3 regions of the Geodermatophilus sp. SYSU D00691 genome follow, and region 1 is predicted to be linked to each of the others. Evidence: predicted binding sites of a transcription regulator. Region 1 holds the regulator's gene; each other region holds the start of a gene.
The links. Region 1 encodes LexA, which represses DNA repair genes until DNA is damaged. Its sites were predicted from a motif close to TCGAACANNTGTTCGA; they were not measured.
Positions count from the first base shown of each region.

Region 1 (6,513 bases):
CGAGGATGAAGCAGGCGCTGACCTGCTGCGGGGCGCTCGTGCCGACGTTGAACCAGACGGGGCTGTTGAAGCTGAAGTACTGGTGCAGCAGCATCCAGGTCAGCTCGTGCTCGAAGATCTCGGCGTCGCCCTCGGTGGCGAAGTAGCCGTGCTCGCGACCGGCGGCGCCGTAGGTCAGGACGACGCGGTCGATGAGCTGGCGCAGGCTGCTCTCCCGCTGCGGGGTCCCCACCGCGCCGCGGAAGTACTTCGTCGTGACGATGTTCGTCGCGTTGATGCTCCACTCGGCGGGGAACTCCACGCCGCGCTGCTCGAAGTTGATCGAGCCGTCACGCCAGTTGGTCATGACGACGTCGCGGCGTTCCCACGTCACCTCGTCGTAGGGGTGCACGCCGGCGGTGGTGAAGACCCGCTTGACCTTCAGGCCCTTCCCCCGGGCAGGCGCCTTGCCCCCGCGGCGGACGCGGGCGGAGGACAGGCGGTCGTCGGTCTCGGTCATGGCTTGGAGCTCTCCCTTGGTGCGGCTGCGGCTGGGGAAGCGCCGCGATCGGTGGTGCCCTGACAGGTGTGTAGCGGGTGGTGCTGACAGTTCTCGCTGGTCGTGGCCGGTTTCCGGCGGCGGTGCCGGAGGGTCGCCGGCTGGGGCTAGGTGCGCCCGCGGCGGCGGATCGGCGGCCCCTCGGGCGGCAGACCCGGCAGCGGCGGGGTGCCGCCGGGCAGGTGGCGCGCCCGCAGCTCGGTGATCTCCTTCTCGAAGTCGTCGAGGGAGTCGAACGCGCGGTAGACGCTGGCGAAGCGGAGGTAGGCCACCTCGTCGAGCTCCCGCAGCGGGCGCAGGATCGCCAGGCCGACCTCCTGGCTCGGCACCTCGGCCGCGCCGGTCGCCCGGATGGCGTCCTCCACCTGCTGGGCGAGCTGCTGCAGCTGCGCCTCGTCGACCGGCCGCCCCTGGCAGGCGCGGCGGACGCCGGCGACGACCTTGCTGCGGTTGAACGGCTCGCTCACCCCGCTGCGCTTGACGACGGCGAGCACCGCCTCCTCGACGGTGGTGAACCGGCGCCCGCAGGCGGGGCAGGAACGACGGCGCCGGGTGGTCGCGCCCTCGTCCGCCTCGCGCGAGTCGATGACCCGGCTGTCGGGGTTGTGGCAGAACGGGCACCGCACGGTGATCGACCCCCTCCCGCGGCTCGCCCAGGCCCTCCGCCCGGACCGGTCCTGTGGACTCTCCTGGGGACATCCGGTGGATGTCCCGGGGAGAACCTGAGGATCGGGTGTGGACGGTCTTACAGACCTGTAACTACTAGATGTGGGGGAACCCTAGGCCGGGCTCCACTACATGTGCAAGACGACCCGCGAGAGTTCTGTTCCACCGAGACTCGGCCGTGACCAGCCGCAACAACGCGGCGCAGGAGTCACACGACACGCCGCGCGACGCGCCCGCCGCGTTGTGCCCGGTGCGGTAGGGGCGCATCCTGCGTGACCCGCCACGGGCGGCCCGGGGGCACACCGAGCGGACCCCGGAGGGACGCCGGTACCGCGGATCGGGCCCGTCAGACGCCGGTGAGGGTGTCGTCCCGGTGCGCGGCACGCGGCCGTGGCGCGGACCCGCCGCGCCCGACGCCGTCCAGGCGCATCGGCCGCGTGTACAGGTCCGGCTCGGGCGAGGGGACCACCTCGGGGAGCCGCGGAGCGGGCACGCGCACCGGCTCCTCGATCACCGCGGCCAGCACGCCGGTGTCCGCGGCGCGGTGCCGGCCCGACCCCGACGGGGAAGCCGGCGCCCGGTGCCGACCGACGGGCACGGCCACACCGACCGCCGGGAACTCGGCCGTCTCACCCACGACGCGCGAGTCGGCGCGACGGCGCCGGCCGGCGGGGTGGCTCGCCCGGCTGGCGGCGTCGTCCCGGACCGCCGGGAACCCGCGGGTGGCGGCCAGGTCGGACACGGCGCCGGCGCGCGCGGCGCCCGGCGCCGCGGGACGGCCCCGACGGGCGGGGCCGGTGGCGGAGACGTCGGTCAGGCGCATGCTGCGCGTCGCGGCCATGTCCTCCCCGACGGCCTCGGTGGCGGTCGCGACCGCGTTCACGGCCGGCGCGGGCGCCACGGTCAGGTGGCGCTCCGGCAGGCGCAGGCAGTCGAGGCCGGTCCACACCGACTCCTCGACGCCGCCCACGGCGAGCCGCACCCACACCTGGCACCCGCCCTCGGCGTCGTGGCGCCAGCCGAGCAGCGAACCGGGCAGCCACTCGCCCGCCGAGTAGACCTCGACGGCCTGGGGTGAACTGGTGAACACCGCTGCACGACTCTCGATGGCGCCTGGCACGCGACGACCGTATGCGCCGGAGTCAGTACACAGCGTGAAGCTACGGGTACTGAGGGTTGACGAAGTCGGCACCTCGATCTTGTCGGTGTCCTTGCGGCACCCGCTCGGCTCGGAGGTGGCGCCCGGCCGGTCGGCGCTCACGGCAGTTCGAGGACCTGCCCCGGCACCAGCTCGGTGCCGTCGAGGTGGTTGACCCGCTGCAGCGCGTCGACGACGGCGCGGACGTCCTCGTCGCCGGCCACCGCGCCGGCGATGGACCACAGCGTGTCCCCCGGCTGGACCACGACCCGGCTCTCCCCCACCAGCTGCAGCCCGTCCTCGCCGCCGCCGGTGACCAGCGGACCCAGCCAGGAGCCCACCGCCACCCCGGCACCCAGGGCCAGCGCGACCGCCATCCGCCGGGCGCGCCGGGTCAACCGGAGCGGGGCCGGCTCCGGGCGCGTCGCAGCGGCCCGCGGGGGAGCGGTGCAGCCACCGCCCCGCACGGGCCGCACCGGGGCGGCCGGACCCGTGGCGGGGACCTGCCCGCCCGGCGCGGGCCGGCGGGGCCGGGGGGCCGGCGGGGTCGCGGCCGGCGCCCTCCCGGCCCCGGCACGCGGCGCGGACTGCGGCGCCCTGGCCGGCCGCGCCACCTCGGGCGGGCAGGCGACGGAGCGCAGCGACGGGCGCCAGGGCGCCTGCACCGACTCGTCGAACTCCAGCACGGCCTGCTGCACGCTTCCCACGGCCACTCCTCCCGGATGTTGCGGATCCCCGACGTTCCCGAACAGGTGTTCGAATCGAACGTCCGTGCGATGTCTACCGGAGGCCGCCGACAGAAGCGACCCGACACGGCCTGGCTTCGAACGTGTGTTTGATAGTTCGCGTCGACAGCGCTACCGTCTGCTACCGACGACGACGGACGCGCGGGACGGCTGCACCGGCCCGGCGGGCGAGGAGGAGACGTGGCGAGCACGAGGGGGACGTCGGGCGGACGCCGGGCACCCGGCGACGGCGGCACGGGCACCCGGCGCCGCGCCGCGGGCGCCGGCGAGCCGGCCGGGGCGACCGGGACCGCGACGGAGGAGCGGACCGCGGCCGTGCGCGCCTTCCCCGACCGCGGCGAGGCCGGCGACGGGCTCACCCAGCGGCAGCGCCGCGTCCTGGAGGTCATCCGCGACTCCGTCGAGCGGCGCGGCTACCCGCCCTCGGTGCGCGAGATCGGCGAGGCGGTCGGGCTGTCGTCGGCCTCCTCCGTGGCGCACCAGCTCTCGGTGCTGCAGAAGAAGGGCTGGCTGCGCCGCGACCCCAACCGCCCCCGCGCCCTCGACGTGCGGCTGCCCGGCGAGCAGTCCCTGCCGGCCGCGGCGGCCACCGGCAACGACGACACCGCCGTGCCGGCACCCACCTACGTCCCCCTCGTCGGCCGGATCGCCGCCGGCGGCCCGGTGCTCGCCGAGCAGGCCGTGGAGGACGTCTTCCCGCTGCCGCGCGAGCTCGTCGGCGACGGCACGCTGTTCATGCTCAAGGTCGCCGGTGACTCCATGGTCGAGGCCGCGATCTGCGACGGCGACTGGGTCGTCGTGCGCCAGCAGCCCACGGCCGAGAACGGCGAGATCGTCGCGGCCATGATCGACGGCGAGGCCACGGTCAAGACCTACAAGCGCCGCGACGGGCACGTGTGGCTGCTGCCGCACAACCCGGCGTACGAGCCCATCCCGGGTGACGACGCGACGATCCTCGGCCGGGTCGTCACCGTCCTGCGCCGGGTCTGACCGCTCGGCGGGGCTAGTCCCCGCTCCACCGGAGTCGCCGGAACAGGCTGCCCACGCCGACCACCAGCGTGGCGACCGCGGCGGCGACCAGAGCGGCGGTGAACGTGGGCGGCCCCCCGGCGGGGTCGCCCGTGACCGCCGCCGACGCCGCGGCGGCCACCGGCTCGAGCTGGGCCGTGGTCGGCACGACGGTCACGTCCCCCGGCAGGCCCTCACCGGCGACGACGAGCTGGCGGTCGTCCGCGCTGAAGCTGATCGCCTCGCCCTGCGGCGCGGGCGGCAGCGGCACGCGCACCGGCTCCCCGGCCAGCGCGCCGGGCACGTCCGACCCGCTCAGCGGCCAGACGTAGGCGTCGGTGTAGGTGCGCAGCGCCAGCAGGCGGCCGTCCCGCGACACCGCTCCCCCGGTCGCCATGAGCTGACCGGCACGGCCGACCGGGCCGCCCTCGGTGCCGGTCAGCGTGAAGGTCACGGTGCCCACCCGCTCCAGCGCCACGGTCCCGCCGTCGGCCGGCGGCGCGGTGGGCCGGTAGAGCCCGCTGGCGCCGAGCACCTCCTTGGTGACGAGGTACGGCGTCCCGTCCGGGGCGAGCAGCAGCGACTCCGCGTCGTGCGGCCCGTCGGGATAGGTCAGCCGGTACACGCCGGTGGTCCCGTCCGGGCGCAGCGCCAGCACGGCCACGGAGGGCCGCTCCAGCCGGTTGTCGCCGATGTCGGCCACCCAGACGGTGCCGTCGGCGCCGACCGCGAGGTCCTCGGGGTCGTAGGGGTCCACCGCACCGGTCCGGACCTCCACCACCGCGCAGGCGGTGTCGAGGACGACGACGGAGAGCTGCTGGCCGCCGTCGTCGAGGGCCACCATGCGGTCGCCCACGACCACCAGGCCCGAGAGCTCGGCCAGCCGGGGGTCGGTCACCTGGCACAGCGTCTGCGGTGCGGCGGTGTCGGTGGCCGCCTGCGGCGTCTCGGCGGGGGCGGCCGCGGCCGGGACGGCGGCGCCGAGCACGAGCGCGCCGGCGAACGCGCCGGCCCTCAGCAGGCGCGCGGGCACGCCACTACGCGGGCCGGCCGTCTCTGGCACGAACCCAGCGTGACAGAACCGTCGCGTCGAGTGCATGCACCACGCCCAGCAGCAGGATGCCCACGGCCGCCCCGACGACGGCGTCGGTGACCCAGTGGAAGTCCAGGGACACCATCGCCACGGCGGTGGCGACCGGTCCGAGGACCGAGAGCCACCGCAGCGCGCGCTGGACGGGCGCCGGCAGGCCGAACTCCACGGCCTGCCACCGGGCGACGCCCCACATGAGGACGGCGTTGGCCACGTGGCCGGACGGGTACGACTCGCCGTCCCGGTGGAAGAACGACCCCGGGTAGGCCGGCGCGGTCCGGCCGGTGCCGTACTTGAAGCTGTAGACGACCGCGGTGAGCAGGAAGAGCGCGACCAGCACGCGCAGCAGCGGCAGCAGCGTGCGCCGCGTCCAGCACGTGTAGCCGACCAGCACGGCGAGCATGAGCAGGATGAAGCCGCGGCCGCCGAGCTGCGTCACCGCCCAGACCGGCCAGTAGGCGGCGGAGTCGCGCAGCCCCCAGGAGCTGACGACCTCGGAGACCCGCAGGTCCATCCACTCCAGCCAGCCGCGGCTGAGCAGGTCGACCGTCACCGCCGTCGTCACGACGGCGGCGACGCCGAGCAGCCACCACGGCGGCCGGCCGACCGAGACCACCCGCACGGGCTGCGGCGGCGAGCCGGGGTCGGCGGACACGTCCCCGGGCCTCCGCCGCACCGCGCCGCTCGTCACGGCCTCACGGTACCGGGCCGTGATCCGTTCGTGACCTGCATCGACCCGTACGGGTGCCGTGTGCCGCTCAGGCGATCGGCGTCGCGAACTCCTCGAGGACGCCGGCGAGGGCGCCGTCGACCCGCGCGGTCAGCCGTGTGCCGCCGGCCTCGTGCTGCTCCGACAGGACCTCGCCGTCGCGGTGCACCCGGGCCACGAGGTCGCCGCGGCCGTAGGGCACCAGCACCTCGACGTCGACGTCCGGGTGCGGCAGCCGCCCCGCGATCTCGTCGCGGAGCCGGTCGAGGCCCACCCCGGTCCGGGCGGAGACCCACACGGCCCCGGGCAGCGCCTGGCGCAGGGCCAGGACGTCGTCCTCGGTCATCGCGTCGACCTTGTTGACCACGATGAGCTCCGGCACCGCGGAGGCGTCGATCTCCGACAGCACGGTGTGCACGGCGTTGATCTGGCCCAGCGGGTCGGGGTCGGAGCCGTCGACCACGTGCACGAGCAGGTCGGCGGCCGCGACCTCCTCCAGCGTCGAGCGGAAGGCGTCGACGAGCTGGTGCGGCAGGTGGCGGACGAAGCCGACGGTGTCGGTCAGCGTGTACTCACGGCCGTCGGCGGTCTCGGCCCGGCGGACCGTCGGGTCGAGGG
Region 1 covers NZ_JBJGYZ010000038.1:46,773-53,285, forward strand. The annotation lists gene ACI797_RS23060 (vitamin B12-dependent ribonucleotide reductase) at 1-499, opposite strand, end outside; gene nrdR (transcriptional regulator NrdR) at 646-1,164, opposite strand; gene ACI797_RS23070 (hypothetical protein) at 1,551-2,324, opposite strand; gene ACI797_RS23075 (LysM peptidoglycan-binding domain-containing protein) at 2,462-3,049, opposite strand; gene lexA (transcriptional repressor LexA) at 3,269-4,078, shown strand; gene ACI797_RS23085 (hypothetical protein) at 4,092-5,129, opposite strand; gene ACI797_RS23090 (phosphatase PAP2 family protein) at 5,134-5,877, opposite strand; gene hflX (GTPase HflX) at 5,945-6,513, opposite strand, start outside.

Region 2 (6,513 bases), on a different contig from region 1:
CCGCACCTCATCGAGCGGCTCGACGCGGAGGCGCACATGGGCAAGCGGCACGAGCCGTACGGCGGCGTGAGCGAGATCGGGGCGTCGGAGGGCCGCCGGCAGGGCCCGAAGGACCCCGACCCCACCTAGCCGAACGCCCCCCTGCCCTCACCGCTCGCACGCTCGCGGCGGACCCTGCCGGGGGCCGTTCCGGCAGGTCGCCCGGCGTCAGGGGAGAAAGGCGTCCAGGCCGAGGTCGGGGTGGGATGCGTCGGCGTCGTCCTCGGTGCCCCGCTCGTCGAGCGCCTCGCGGACGACGTGGGCGGCCAGCCCACCGCCGTAGCCCTTGCGCGCGAGCATGCCGATCAGCCGGCGCTCGGCGGTCTGCCGGTCGAGCCGCTGCATGGACGGCAGCCGCCGGGCCACCAGGCGGCGCGCGGCGTCCCACTCGTCCTGCGGGTCGACCTCCTCCAGCGCCTCGGCGGCCACCTCGGGCGCGACGCCCTTGGCGCGCAGCTCGGCGCCCAGGGCCCGCCGGGCGAGCCCGCGACCGGCCTGCCGGCTGCTCACCCAGGCCCGGGCGAACGCGGCGTCGTCGATGAGGCCCACCTCGGTGAACCGGTCGAGCACGGCCGTGGCCGCCTCGTCGGGCACACCGCGCTTGGCCAGCAGGTCGGCCAGCTGCTGGCGGGTCTTGGCCGCGCCGGTCAGCGCCCGGAGGCAGATCGCCCGGGCGACGGCCTCCGGGTCGCCGGGCTCGTCCTCGGGGGCGCCGGGCGCGTCGACCGAGGAGAGGACCTGCTCCTCCCCGTCCCGCGCACGCTCTGGCCGGGCCCCGGGAGCAGACCTGGATGGCGGCGCTCCGGCGTCCCCCTCGGAGGGACCCCGGCGGCGCGACCCGCCGGCACGCGGCCGGCGGGTCGTCCGGGAGGTCATCGGCGAGCTCAGAAGTCGACCGGGGCCGGCGCCTCGACGGGGGCGTCGAGGGTGGCGCCGATGCCGAGCTTCTCCTTGACCTTCTTCTCGATCTCGTCGGCGAGGTCGGGGTTGTCGCGGAGGAAGGCGCGGACGTTCTCCTTGCCCTGGCCCAGCTGGTCGCCCTCGTACGTGTACCAGGCGCCGGACTTGCGGATGAAGCCGTTCTCGACACCGGCGTCGATCAAGCCGCCCTCGCGGCTGAACCCGGTGCCCCACAGCAGGTCGAGCTCGGCCTGCTTGAACGGGGCGGCCACCTTGTTCTTGACGACCTTGACCCGCACCCGGCTGCCGACCGCCTCGGTGCCCTGCTTGAGGGTCTCGATGCGGCGCACGTCGAGCCGGACGGAGGCGTAGAACTTCAGCGCGCGACCACCGGTGGTGACCTCGGGCGAGCCGTAGACGACGCCGACCTTCTCGCGCAGCTGGTTGATGAAGATCGCGGTGGTGCCGGAGTTGTTCAGCGCACCGGTGATCTTGCGCAGCGCCTGGCTCATCAGCCGGGCCTGCAGGCCGACGTGGCTGTCACCCATCTCGCCCTCGATCTCGGCCCGCGGCACGAGCGCGGCGACCGAGTCGATGACGATGATGTCGAGCGCGCCGGAGCGGATGAGCATGTCGGCGATCTCCAGCGCCTGCTCACCGGTGTCGGGCTGGCTGACCAGCAGGGCGTCGGTGTCGACGCCGATGGCCCGGGCGTACTCGGGGTCGAGCGCGTGCTCGGCGTCGATGAAGGCCGCGATGCCGCCGGCGGCCTGGGCGTTGGCCACCGCGTGCAGGGCGACCGTGGTCTTGCCGGAGGCCTCGGGGCCGTACACCTCGATCACGCGGCCGCGGGGCAGGCCCCCGATGCCCAGCGCGATGTCGAGGGCGATCGAGCCGGTCGGGATGACCTTGATGGCCTGGGCGGTGCTGTCCCCCAGGCGCATGACGGAGCCCTTGCCGAACTGCTTGTCGATCTGGGCGAGGGCCATGTCGAGGGCCTTGTCGCGGTCGAGCGTTGCCATGGTGCTCACCTTCGGGAAGTCACGTGGAGCGGTCGGGATCGACGCTAGGGCGGGGGTCCGACACTTTCGGGTGATCGGGTGGACCTGTGGAGAGCGAGGTCACCTGTGGACGCACTCTAGACCGAACAGGCGTTCGATCGCCATGTCGACACGCCACCCGTCACAGCGGTCACGCGCACATCGGTCACCGCAGCTTCGCGGGGACCTCGAACTCCTCGCAGATGGCCAGCCAGACCCGCCGGACGGGCACCCCCGCGTCGATCGCGTCGACCGCGCTGCGCCCACCGAGGGAGGCGAAGACGTGGTCGCGCGCCACGCTCTCGGCCCGCATGGTGCCGAAGTGGTCGCGGAGGCGGGACCAGAACTCCTGCAGGCGCACACCCCGACGCTAACCCGTCGGGACGGCCGCCCGCCGGGACGTCAGGACGGCGCCCGCGCCGACAGCTCGGCCCGCAGCCGGGCGGCCAGCGCCTTGGCGTCGTCGGCGTAGAGGCGCACGACGGCGACCGGCTCGCCCCCGGTCCGGCGCACCGGCAGCACGCGCGGCTCGCGCAGCTCGACGTCCACGGCGGTCTGGCTGCCCACGCCGACCGACAGCGCGCGGCCGGGCCCCTCGCCCGCCACCTGGATGTTGCGCATCCCCTCGAGCGAGCGCGTGCGCAGCCGCACCGACGCGATGTCCGCCCAGGGCAGCAGCACGTCGACCGCCGTGCCGTTGCGCACCCGCAGCCCGCCGTCCTCCACGACGTGCGGGTGCACCTTGAGGCCGGCGAGCATCCCGACCATCCAGAGCAGCCCGTAGACCCCGGCGAGGTCCACGGCGAAGCGCACCGTCTCCCAGGGCACCAGCAGGTGGAAGACCGGGATCTCGATCGCCGAGACGAGGATGAACGCCCAGATGACGGGGGTGACGACGCCCGCGTAGGGGAACGCCGTCCCGCTGCCGACGGCCGGCCGGCGGGTGACCCAGCGGAACAGGCTGCGCCACATCCCGATCTCGTAGACCAGCGCCATCCGCGCCAGGCGGCCGGCGGCCGCGAGCCGGCCGCTCACCGCTCGGCCTGCGCGTCGAGGGAGACCCCGTGCTCGCGCAGCCGGGCCAGCACGTGGTCGAGGACGTCGGCGAAGGCGCGGAAGCGGTCGGCGGGGAGGTCGGCGAAGAGGATGCGGGCGAACTCGTCGTGCTCGCGCTCGAGCCGGGCGGCCACCTCCGCGCCGTGGGGCGTGAAGGAGACCAGCGTTGCGCGCCGGTCGGTCGGGTGCGGCTCGCGGGTGACGAAGCCGCTCTCGACCAGCCCGTCGACGAGGCCGGTGACGTTGCGGGGGCTGACCCGGAGCGCCTCGGCCAGCGCGCGCTGCGGCAGCGGACCGCGGTGCTGGAGCTCCCAGATCAGGTGCGCGCGGGCCGGCGTCAGCCCGTCACGGGCGAGCCCCTCGCGGGTGTCCACCTCGAGCACGGCGACGAGCTCAAGGATGCGGTCGAGCACCGCCGTCGCATCACCATGCATGCGGAAGTCCCTTCACCGTGAAGTACCTTCACGATATCAGCCGGGACTACTCTCCTGCCATGGGGCTCAGCACGGGCTCGGGTTTCTGGGACGCCGTCCTGCAGGTCGGGATCGCGCTCTGCCTGGTGGTGACGATCGTGCTGCTGATCCGCGGCTACCGGGACCGCTGAGCGGCCAGCAGCCGCCCGGCCCAGACGACCGCCAGCGGCAGCACCAGCACCGCCGAGACCGTGGCGACCAGCCCGAACCCGCCGACGGCGAGCAGCGGGCCGCCGACCGCCCCGGCGACCGCGGCGCCCAGGCCCATGAGCAGGTCGGTGCCGCCCTGTGCCCGCGGCCGCAGCTCGACCGCGACCGCCTCGGTGACCAGCGTCGAGCCGGCGATCAGCCCGCACGACCAGCCCAGGCCGAGCAGGAACAGCCCGGCGCCCAGCTGGACGGCGGCACCGGGCGCCGCGGTGCCGGCCAGCGCGGTCGCGGCGAGCAGCAGCACCGCACCGACGGCGACCGTCGCCGTGCGACCCGCCCGGTCGGCGAGCAGCCCGACGAGCGGTGAGAACAGGTACATGCCGGCCACGTGCACGCTGATCACCAGGCCGATGACGCGCAGGGTGGCGCCCTCGTCGCCGCCGGCATGCCCCATGTGCACCGGGGTCATGACCATCACGCCCACCATCACCGAGTGGGCGACGACGACGGCGGTCAGCCCCAGCCGGCCGCCCGGCTCGGCCCACACCGCCCGCAGCGCCGCGGCCGTCGCGCCGCGGGGGCGGCCGACCGGCCCGCCGGAGCCGCCGAGGCGCCGCGCCAGCAGCAGCGGATCGGGCCGCAGGAACAGCACCAGGCCGGCGGCCACCACGCCGAAGACGGCGACCGAGACGACGAAGGCACCGCCGAGGGCCGGCAGGCCGAGGGCCCGCCCGAGGTCGTCGCCCGGGCCGGCGAGGTTGGGGCCGAGCACCGACCCGACCGTGGTGGCCCACACGACCAGGGAGAGGTCGCGCCCGCGCCGCACCGGCGCGGCGAGGTCGGCGGCCGCGTAGCGCGCCTGCAGCCCGCAGGCGGTGGCCGCGCCGAACGCGAACAGGCCGACCAGCAGCAGCGCCAGCGACGACAGCGCGGCCGCGACCACGGTCAGCACCGCGCCGAGGACGGCGACGCCGTACCCCGCTGCCAGCCCCGCCCGCCGGCCGGACCGGTCGGACAGGCGCGCCAGCGGCACCGCGATCACCGCGGCGCCGAGCACGCCCGCGGTCTGCCCCAGCCCGGCCGCGCTGTCGGTGCCGGCGACGTCCCGGGCGAGCAATCCACCGACGGTGATCCCGACGGTGACGCCCAGACCGGCCAGCGCCACCGCGCCCGAGAGCACCCCGACGGTGCGCCGCTGGACGGCGAGGGTGTCGGGGGCGGGCAGCGTCGTCACGGCCGGAGTCTGGCAGAGGGCACCGACCGGATCGGGCCCTGTCCGCTACAGGCCGAGCGAGCGCCCGACGATCTCCTTCATGATCTCGTTGGTGCCGCCGTAGATCGACTGCACCCGCGCGTCCCGCCAGGCCTTGGACACCGGGTACTCGTCCATGTAGCCGTAGCCGCCGTGCAGCTGCAGGCACCGGTCGGCGACCTTGTTCTGCAGCTCCGTCGTCCACCACTTGGCCATGGCGGCGTCGACGGCGGTGAGGTCGCCGGTGTTGAGCTGGCGGACGCACTCGTCGACGAACGTGCGGGCGATCGTGGTCTCGGTGTGCAGCTCGGCCAGCACGAAGCGGGTGTTCTGGAACGAGCCGACCGGCCTGCCGAACGCCGTGCGGCCGGTGACGTACTCACGGGTCTGCGCCAGCACCGTCTCCGCGGAGGCGACCGCGCCGACCGCGATCGACAGCCGTTCCTGCGGCAGGTTCTCCATGAGGTGGTAGAAGCCGCGGTTCTCGGTGCCGAGCAGGTTCTCGGCCGGCACGCGGACGTCGTCGAAGAACAGCTCGGCCGTGTCCTGCGCCTTGAGGCCGACCTTCTCCAGGTTCCGGCCGCGGCTGAAGCCGGGCATGTCCCGCTCGACGACGAGCAGGCTGGTGCCCTTGGCCGCGGGCGCGTCGGCGTCGGTGCGCGCGACCACGATGACCAGGTCGGCGTTGATGCCGTTGGTGATGAACGTCTTCGCCCCGTTGAGCACCCACCCGTCGCCGTCCCGGCGGGCGTTGGTCGTGATGCCCTGCAGGTCGCTGCCGGTGCCCGGCTCGGTCATCGCGATCGCGGTGATCAGCTCGCCGCTGCAGAACCGCGGCAGCCAGCGCTGCTTCTGCTCGTCGGTGGCCAGGTCGCGCAGGTACGGGGCGACGACGTCGTTGTGCAGGCCGAAGCCGACGCCGCTGGCGCCGATGCGCGTCATCTCCTCGTCGAGGACGGCGTTGTAGCGGAAGTCGCGCACGCCCCCGCCGCCGTACCGCTCGTCGACGTCCATGCCGAGCAGCCCCTGCTGCCCGCCGGAGAGCCACACCTCGCGGGGCACGATGCCGGCCTTCTCCCACTCGGCGTGGAAGGGCGCGACGTTCTTCTCGGCCCAGGCCCGCACCATGTCGCGGAACTCGTCGTGCTCGGTCTCGTACAGGTCGTGCCGCATGCCAGGCAGTGTGCCCGACGTCACCGGTGCGCCCGCGCGTAGGCGGTGCGGGCGCCGTCGGTCCCCGGCGAACTGTCGTCCCCCCGTGGAGACTGGTCGGCGTGTCCGCTCTCGACCGGTTCTCCGAGGCCACCCGGGCCTGGTTCACCGGTGCGTTCGTGGCGCCGACGCCGGCGCAGGAGGGTGCCTGGTCGGCGATCAGCAGCGGCGAGCACGCGCTCGTCGTCGCCCCGACCGGCTCCGGCAAGACGCTGGCCGCGTTCCTGTGGTCGCTCGACCGGCTGGCCAGCACGCCGCCGCCGGCCGACGAGCAGGCGCGCTGCCGGGTCCTCTACGTGTCCCCGCTCAAGGCGCTCGCGGTCGACGTCGAGCGCAACCTGCGCGCGCCGCTGACCGGGATCGGCCAGGCCTCGCTGCGGCTGGGGCTCCC
Region 2 covers NZ_JBJGYZ010000047.1:32,660-39,172, reverse strand. The annotation lists gene ctaD (aa3-type cytochrome oxidase subunit I) at 1-129, shown strand, start outside; gene ACI797_RS25185 (regulatory protein RecX) at 208-915, opposite strand; gene recA (recombinase RecA) at 924-1,961, opposite strand; gene ACI797_RS25175 (DUF3046 domain-containing protein) at 2,146-2,340, opposite strand; gene ACI797_RS25170 (hypothetical protein) at 2,382-3,014, opposite strand; gene ACI797_RS25165 (MarR family winged helix-turn-helix transcriptional regulator) at 3,011-3,469, opposite strand; gene ACI797_RS25160 (MFS transporter) at 3,624-4,892, opposite strand; gene ACI797_RS25155 (acyl-CoA dehydrogenase family protein) at 4,938-6,083, opposite strand; gene ACI797_RS25150 (ATP-dependent helicase) at 6,185-6,513, shown strand, end outside.
Region 2: a site for LexA is predicted at 2,083-2,098, ahead of recA (recombinase RecA). Genes of this name have one in related genera too.

Region 3 (6,513 bases), on a different contig from region 1:
GCGGTGGTCGCGCTGGCCGCCGTCACCGCCGCCCTGGTCCGCACCCAGCAGGCCGCCCGCGCCGTCAAGGGCGCGCACCGCCGCCGCTGAACGCTCCGCTGCCACGCGGCCGCCGTCCCGCTGCGGGGCGGCGGCCGCGCCGCGTTCCCCGTGGAACGCGGGCGCCTGTGGACGGCGGACCGGGCCGCTCCGGGGCGCTGGTAGCCTTGTCGAGGCGCGTTCCGGCCGGTGCCGGGGCGCGCGACGCGTGTACGACCCTCCTGCTGCAGACCGACTGCAGCCGTCCAGACCAGAGGAGGTGGGGTTCTCCGTGCGTCACTACGAACTGATGGTCATCCTCGACCCCGACCTGGAGGAGCGCACGATCGCGCCCTCCCTCGACCGGTTCCTGACGGTCGTGACCAAGGCCGGCGGCACCGTGAAGACCGAGATCTGGGGCCGTCGCCGCATGGCCTACGAGATCAAGAAGCAGGTCGAGGGCATCTACGCCGTCATCGACATCCAGGCCGAGCCGGCCGACGTGGCCGAGCTCGACCGGCAGCTCAACCTCAACGAGTCGGTCCTGCGCACGAAGCTGATGCGGCCCGAGGTCCACTGACCATGGCCGGCGAGACCGTCATCACCGTGATCGGCAACCTGACCGCCGATCCGGAGCTGCGCTTCACGCCCTCCGGCGCTGCCGTCGCCAACTTCACCGTGGCCTCCACGCCGCGGACCTTCGACCGCCAGTCGCAGGAGTGGAAGGACGGCGAGGCGCTGTTCCTCCGCTGCAACGTCTGGCGGCAGGCGGCGGAGAACGTCGCCGAGTCCCTGACCCGCGGCTCCCGGGTCATCGTGACCGGCCGGCTCAAGCAGCGCTCGTTCGAGACCAAGGAAGGCGAGAAGCGCACCGTCATCGAGCTGGAGGTCGACGAGATCGGCCCCTCGCTCCGGTACGCCACGGCCAAGGTCACCCGCGCCTCGCGCGGTGAGGGTGGCGGCGGCTTCGGTGGCGGCGGCGGTGGCGGTGGCGGCGGCTTCGGCGGTGGCGGCGGTGCCAGCGACCCCTGGTCGACGCCCGCCGGTCCGTCCGACGAGCCGCCCTTCTGAGCCTTTCCCCTCACACACCTCTTTCCTGGAGAACCCCGGTGCCCAAGCCACCCGTTCGCAAGCCCAAGAAGAAGGTCTGCCAGTTCTGCAAGGACAAGGCGACCTACATCGACTACAAGGACACGGCGCTGCTGCGGAAGTTCATCTCCGACCGCGGCAAGATCCGTGCCCGCCGCGTCAGCGGCAACTGCAGCCAGCACCAGCGGGACGTCGCCACGGCCGTGAAGAACAGCCGTGAGATGGCCCTGCTGCCCTACACCTCGACGGCGCGCTGACCATGAGCACGATGAAGCTGATCCTCACGCAGGAGGTCACCGGGCTCGGCAGCTCCGGTGACACCGTCGAGGTCAAGGGCGGCTACGGCCGCAACTACCTCCTGCCGCGCGGGCTGGCCATCCAGGCCACCCGTGGGGCCGAGAAGCAGGTGGAGTCGCTGCGCCGGGCGCGTGCCACCCGCGAGGTGCGCTCGCACGAGGACGCGCAGGCCGTGGCCGGGCGCCTCAGCGGGCTCACCGTCCGCGTGCCGGCCCGCGCCGGCGCCGAGGGCCGGCTGTTCGGCCGCGTCACCACCGCCGACGTCGCCGCCGCGGTCACCGCCGCCGGCGGCCCGGAGCTCGACCGTCGCCGGATCGAGCTGCCCAGCAGCATCAAGACCACCGGCGAGCACACCGTCACGGTGCGGGTGCACCCCGAGGTCACGACGCAGCTGAAGATCGACGTCGTCCCCGCATAGCCGGAAACGGCCCGCGAGGGGCGCCGGACCTGCTGGTCCGGCGCCCCTCGCGGCGTTTCCGGCCTCCGCGCGCCGCTAGGCGACGGCCGTGGCCTCGATCTCCACCACCAGCTCGGGGAACGCGAGGCGGGTGACCCCGATCAGCGTGCTGGTGAACGTCCCGCCGGCCGCCGCGAACCGCTTCGCGAGGCCCTCCCACGCCCCCAGCATCGCGTCGACGTCGGTCGTGAAGACCTGGATGCGGACCACGTTGCCCAGCGTCATGCCGGCGTCCCGCAACACGGCCTCGACGTTGTCCAGGGCCAGATCGACCTGGGCAGCGAGGTCGCCCACGTGCTGCGGCGAGCCGTCCTCCGCCGTCGCGGCCTGCCCGGAGAGCACCAGCACCCGGCTCGCGCCCTCCACGACCTCTGCCTGGTTGAAGCCGTAGGCCCGCGACCAGGCCCAGGGGTTGACGGGGGTTCGGGTCAGCGCCATCGCGGGCTCCTTCCGCTCGATGCCGGCTCCCGGCCGGCGTGGACGACAATGCTGGACCGGCGGCGGTCCCCCGGAGGTCGTCGACGCCGGGCAGCAGCACGACACGGCGTGGACGCCGACTCTCCGCATCCCTCAGCGCCTCGAGGGTGACCGACGCGCCCTGTGGACACTGGGGCGGCTGGGCCCCGACGGACGGCGTCGGCGACACGCCGGGGGACGACGCGCGGGAAGTTCCCGTCTTTCTCCCGTCCACAGGCGGTGGGCAGCCTTCGCGCAGGTGGCGGGCCGGAAGACGGCGGGTGTACGGCGGCTGTCCCGACCGCTCTCCACATGTCGACATGCGTCCATCCACCGACTTGTCCACAAGTTGTGCAGAACGACGTCCCCACGGGTGTTGGACTGGTCCGTCCGCGCTTCCTAACGTCTTCCTCGCTCGCCGCCGGAGCCCGGAGTTGTCGGCCCCCGGCGGTAGAACCGACCCGAACAAGTGTTCGAGTCGTGCGTGTCGCGTCCTGGTGCTTCCCCCACCAGACCCCCGGCCAGGGGCCGGGGGTCTGCTCGCGGGTGCGCAGAGAGTGGATGGAGGGGTTCGGCGTGGCAGTCGCCGACGAGTTCAGCCGGCCGGTGCCTTCGGCACCCGAGTACGACCGCCAGCCGCCGCAGGACGTCGCGGCCGAGCAGTCGGTGCTCGGCGGCATGCTGCTGAGCAAGGACGCGATCGCCGACGTCGTCGAGGTCCTCAACGGCAACGACTTCTACCGCCCCGCCCACCAGGTCATCTACGACACGATCCTCGACCTGTACGGCCGCGGTGAGCCGGCCGACGCCATCACCGTCAGCGCCGAGCTGAACCGCACCGACCAGCTGTCCAAGATGGGCGGCGCGGTCTACCTGCACACGCTCATCCAGTCGACGCCGACCGCGGCCAACGCCGGCTACTACGCGCAGATCGTCGCCGAGCAGGCCACGCTGCGCCGGCTGGTCGAGGCCGGCACCCGGGTCGTGCAGCTGGGCTACGGCGCGGCCGGCGGGCGCGGCGACGTCGACGACATCGTCGACCGCGCGCAGCAGGAGATCTACGAGGTCACCGAGAAGCGGATGAGCGAGGACTACTCGCGCCTCGAGGACATCCTACAGCCGACCATGGACGAGCTCGACGCGATCGCCTCGCGCGGCGGCGTCAGCCGGGGCGTGCCCACCGGCATCCGCGACCTCGACGAGCTGACCAACGGCCTGCAGGCCGGTCAGATGGTCGTCATAGCGGCCCGGCCTGGCGTGGGCAAGAGCACCCTGGGATTGGACATCGCACGTTCCGCCGCGATCAAGAACCATCAAGCGACCTGCATCTTCTCGCTCGAGATGAGCAAGCACGAGATCACCATGCGTCTGCTGTCGGCCGAGGCGAAGGTGCCGCTGCACCACATGCGCGCCGGCACGCTCTCCGACGAGGACTGGTCCAAGCTCGCCCGCCGCATGGGTGAGGTCGCCGACGCGCCGCTCTACATCGACGACTCGCCGAACATGACGATGATGGAGATCCGTGCCAAGGCGCGGCGGCTCAAGCAGCGCAACGACCTCAAGCTCGTCGTCATCGACTACCTCCAGCTCATGACCTCGGGCAAGAAGGTCGAGAGCCGGCAGCAGGAGGTCTCCGAGTTCTCCCGTGCGCTGAAGCTCCTGGCCAAGGAGCTCGAGGTGCCGGTCATCGCGATGAGCCAGCTGAACCGTGGGTCCGAGCAGCGGCAGGACAAGAAGCCGATGCTCTCCGACCTCCGTGAGTCGGGCTGCCTGACCGCGGACACCCGGATCCTGCGCGCCGACACCGGCGCCGAGGTGACGATGGGTGAGCTGTTCGAGTCTGGCCAGAAGGACGTCCCGGTCTGGTCGCTCGACGACAACCTGCGGTACGTCCGCCGGCACCTGACCCACGTCTTCCCGACGGGGCGGAAGCAGGTCTTCCAGCTGACCACCGCGTCCGGCAAGACCGTGCGAGCGACCGCGAACCACCCGTTCCTGACCTACGACGGCTTCCGGCCGCTGGGTGAGCTGGCGCCGGGTGACCGGATCGCGGTGCCCCGCCACGTCCCGGCCCCCGACCGGATGACCGTCTGGGAGGACGAGAAGGCCGTCCTGCTGGGGCACCTGATCGGCGACGGCAGCTTCGTCAAGCGCCAGCCGCTGCGCTACGCCTCCATCGACGAGGCCAACCTGCGTGCCGTCACCACGGCCGCCCTGCACTTCGGCGTCGTCGCGGTGCGGGACGACTACGAAGCGGCTCGCTGCACCACGCTGCGGCTGCGGGCGCCCTTCCCGCTGACGCACGGCAAGCGGAACCCGATCGCCGCCTGGTTGGACGAGCTCGGCCTGTTCGGGCTGCGCAGCCACGAGAAATTCGTGCCGGAGCCGGTCTTCTGCCTGCCGAAGAAGCAGATCTCGCTGTTCCTGCGGCACCTGTGGGCCACCGACGGTTCCGTCACGGTGAACAAGAACGGCCGTGGCGGACGCGTCTACTACGCCTCCACGAGCGGAGCGCTGGTCGACGACATCTCCCGATTGCTGCTCCGTTTCGGTATCTCCTGCCGGATCCGACGGGTGGGGAAGAGCGGTTACCGGGACGGCTGGACGCTGGACATCAGCGGCTGCGACGACCAGCGCCGGTTCCTCAATGAGATCGGTGTGCACGGTGCCCGTGGAGAGGCGGCCGCACGCCTGCTCGAGATCGTGCGGGCGCAGTCCGGCAACCCCAACGTCGACACCATCCCGGTGCAGGTGTGGGACAAGGTCCGGGACGTCCTGGCGGAGAAGGGCATGACCCACCGCGCGTTCGCCGCGGCGATGGGCTCGGCGTTCTGCGGCAGCGCGATGTGGAAGCACGCGCCCAGCCGGGAGCGCCTGGGCCGGATCGCGGAGATCCTCGACGACGCCGACCTCGAGATGCAGGCCGTCAACGACGTGCTCTGGGACGAGATCGTGTCGATCGAGCAGGGCGCGGAGGAAGAGGTCTTCGACGCGACGGTGCTCGGCGGCCACAACTTCATCGCCGACGGAATGGCTGTCCACAACAGCATCGAGCAGGACGCCGATATGGTCATGATGATCCACCGCGAGGACATGTACGAGAAGGAATCCCCTCGGGCCGGTGAGGCGGACATCATGCTCGTGAAGCACCGGAATGGTCCGACGGCGAATGTCACCGTGGCTTTCCAGGGCCATTACAGCCGGTTCGTTGACATGGCCAACTGACGACTGCCGAGTGTCGAACGACGACCTTGAGGCGGCCCGCGACATGAGTTGTCACCGGGAGACGACGCTGGAACGTCATCAGTTGCGACGTTTGGGCGTCATCCGTGGCTGTGGAAAAGTGTCACGAGCCGTCACCGGCACACTCGCGCCATTGTGCTGTCGCGACCACACCTGCTGATGTAGCGCCTCCCTGGGCCTTCACGGACGCCTCCCCCAGTCGCGAGCGTCTTAGTCGCGTCGTTGAACTGCTTCGCAGCGTGGACGGAGACCCGAGCAAGCGCCGGACGCGGCCACGCCACGCGACGTCCCGCTGTTCATCCGCGCTCCTCCCTCGGCCTTCCGCAGGTGCCTAAGGGTGAGCCGGGGTGTAGACGCGCTGGCCACCGTCCACTTCAGGCACACGGGCGCGTGACGTTGGAGAAGGCATGCGAGCGGACGTTCCATGGGGGCCCGGAGCCCCTGCCGAGAGAAGCCGTCTCCGACCACAGGTGAAGACGGGTAGGCGTGCATTCTCGGATGCGTCAACGAAAGCCCAAGCCTCCCTGGCAAAAAGCGCGGCGCGCTGCAGTTCCGTCACAGCGGTTTTCTCCGCTACAGTGGGCAAATGCGTCCCGAGTTCCTGGCGGGAGCAAGATCCGCATTCTTGGGGCCCTGCAGTATCCGGCCCTCATGGCGCAGAGCGGGCTCATGCATGCCCGCTGATCACTCAGAGTCACTTTTTCCGCTGGCGGCGTTGACGCAGTGTTCCGACACGCCGGACGTGGGTCGGAATCACCCCGCCGCGTCAACCGAGCCCGACGGCCGCCGAGAATACTAACGAACCACCACCACCGAGGGGGATCAGTGACCCAGGTTGCCGAAACGGGGACGGCTGCAATGCGGCAGGGAGACCTTGCCGAGGACCGGTTCGCGGCCACGCTGGAGATCGCTAATCGGGCTATTGCGGAACACATCCAGTCACACGGTCGTCT
Region 3 covers NZ_JBJGYZ010000004.1:68,309-74,821, forward strand. The annotation lists gene ACI797_RS04090 (hypothetical protein) at 1-90, shown strand, start outside; gene rpsF (30S ribosomal protein S6) at 311-598, shown strand; gene ACI797_RS04100 (single-stranded DNA-binding protein) at 601-1,089, shown strand; gene rpsR (30S ribosomal protein S18) at 1,128-1,364, shown strand; gene rplI (50S ribosomal protein L9) at 1,376-1,822, shown strand; gene ACI797_RS04115 (RidA family protein) at 1,898-2,299, opposite strand; gene ACI797_RS04120 (replicative DNA helicase) at 2,894-5,542, shown strand.
Region 3: a site for LexA is predicted at 2,779-2,794, ahead of ACI797_RS04120 (replicative DNA helicase). Genes of this name have one in related genera too.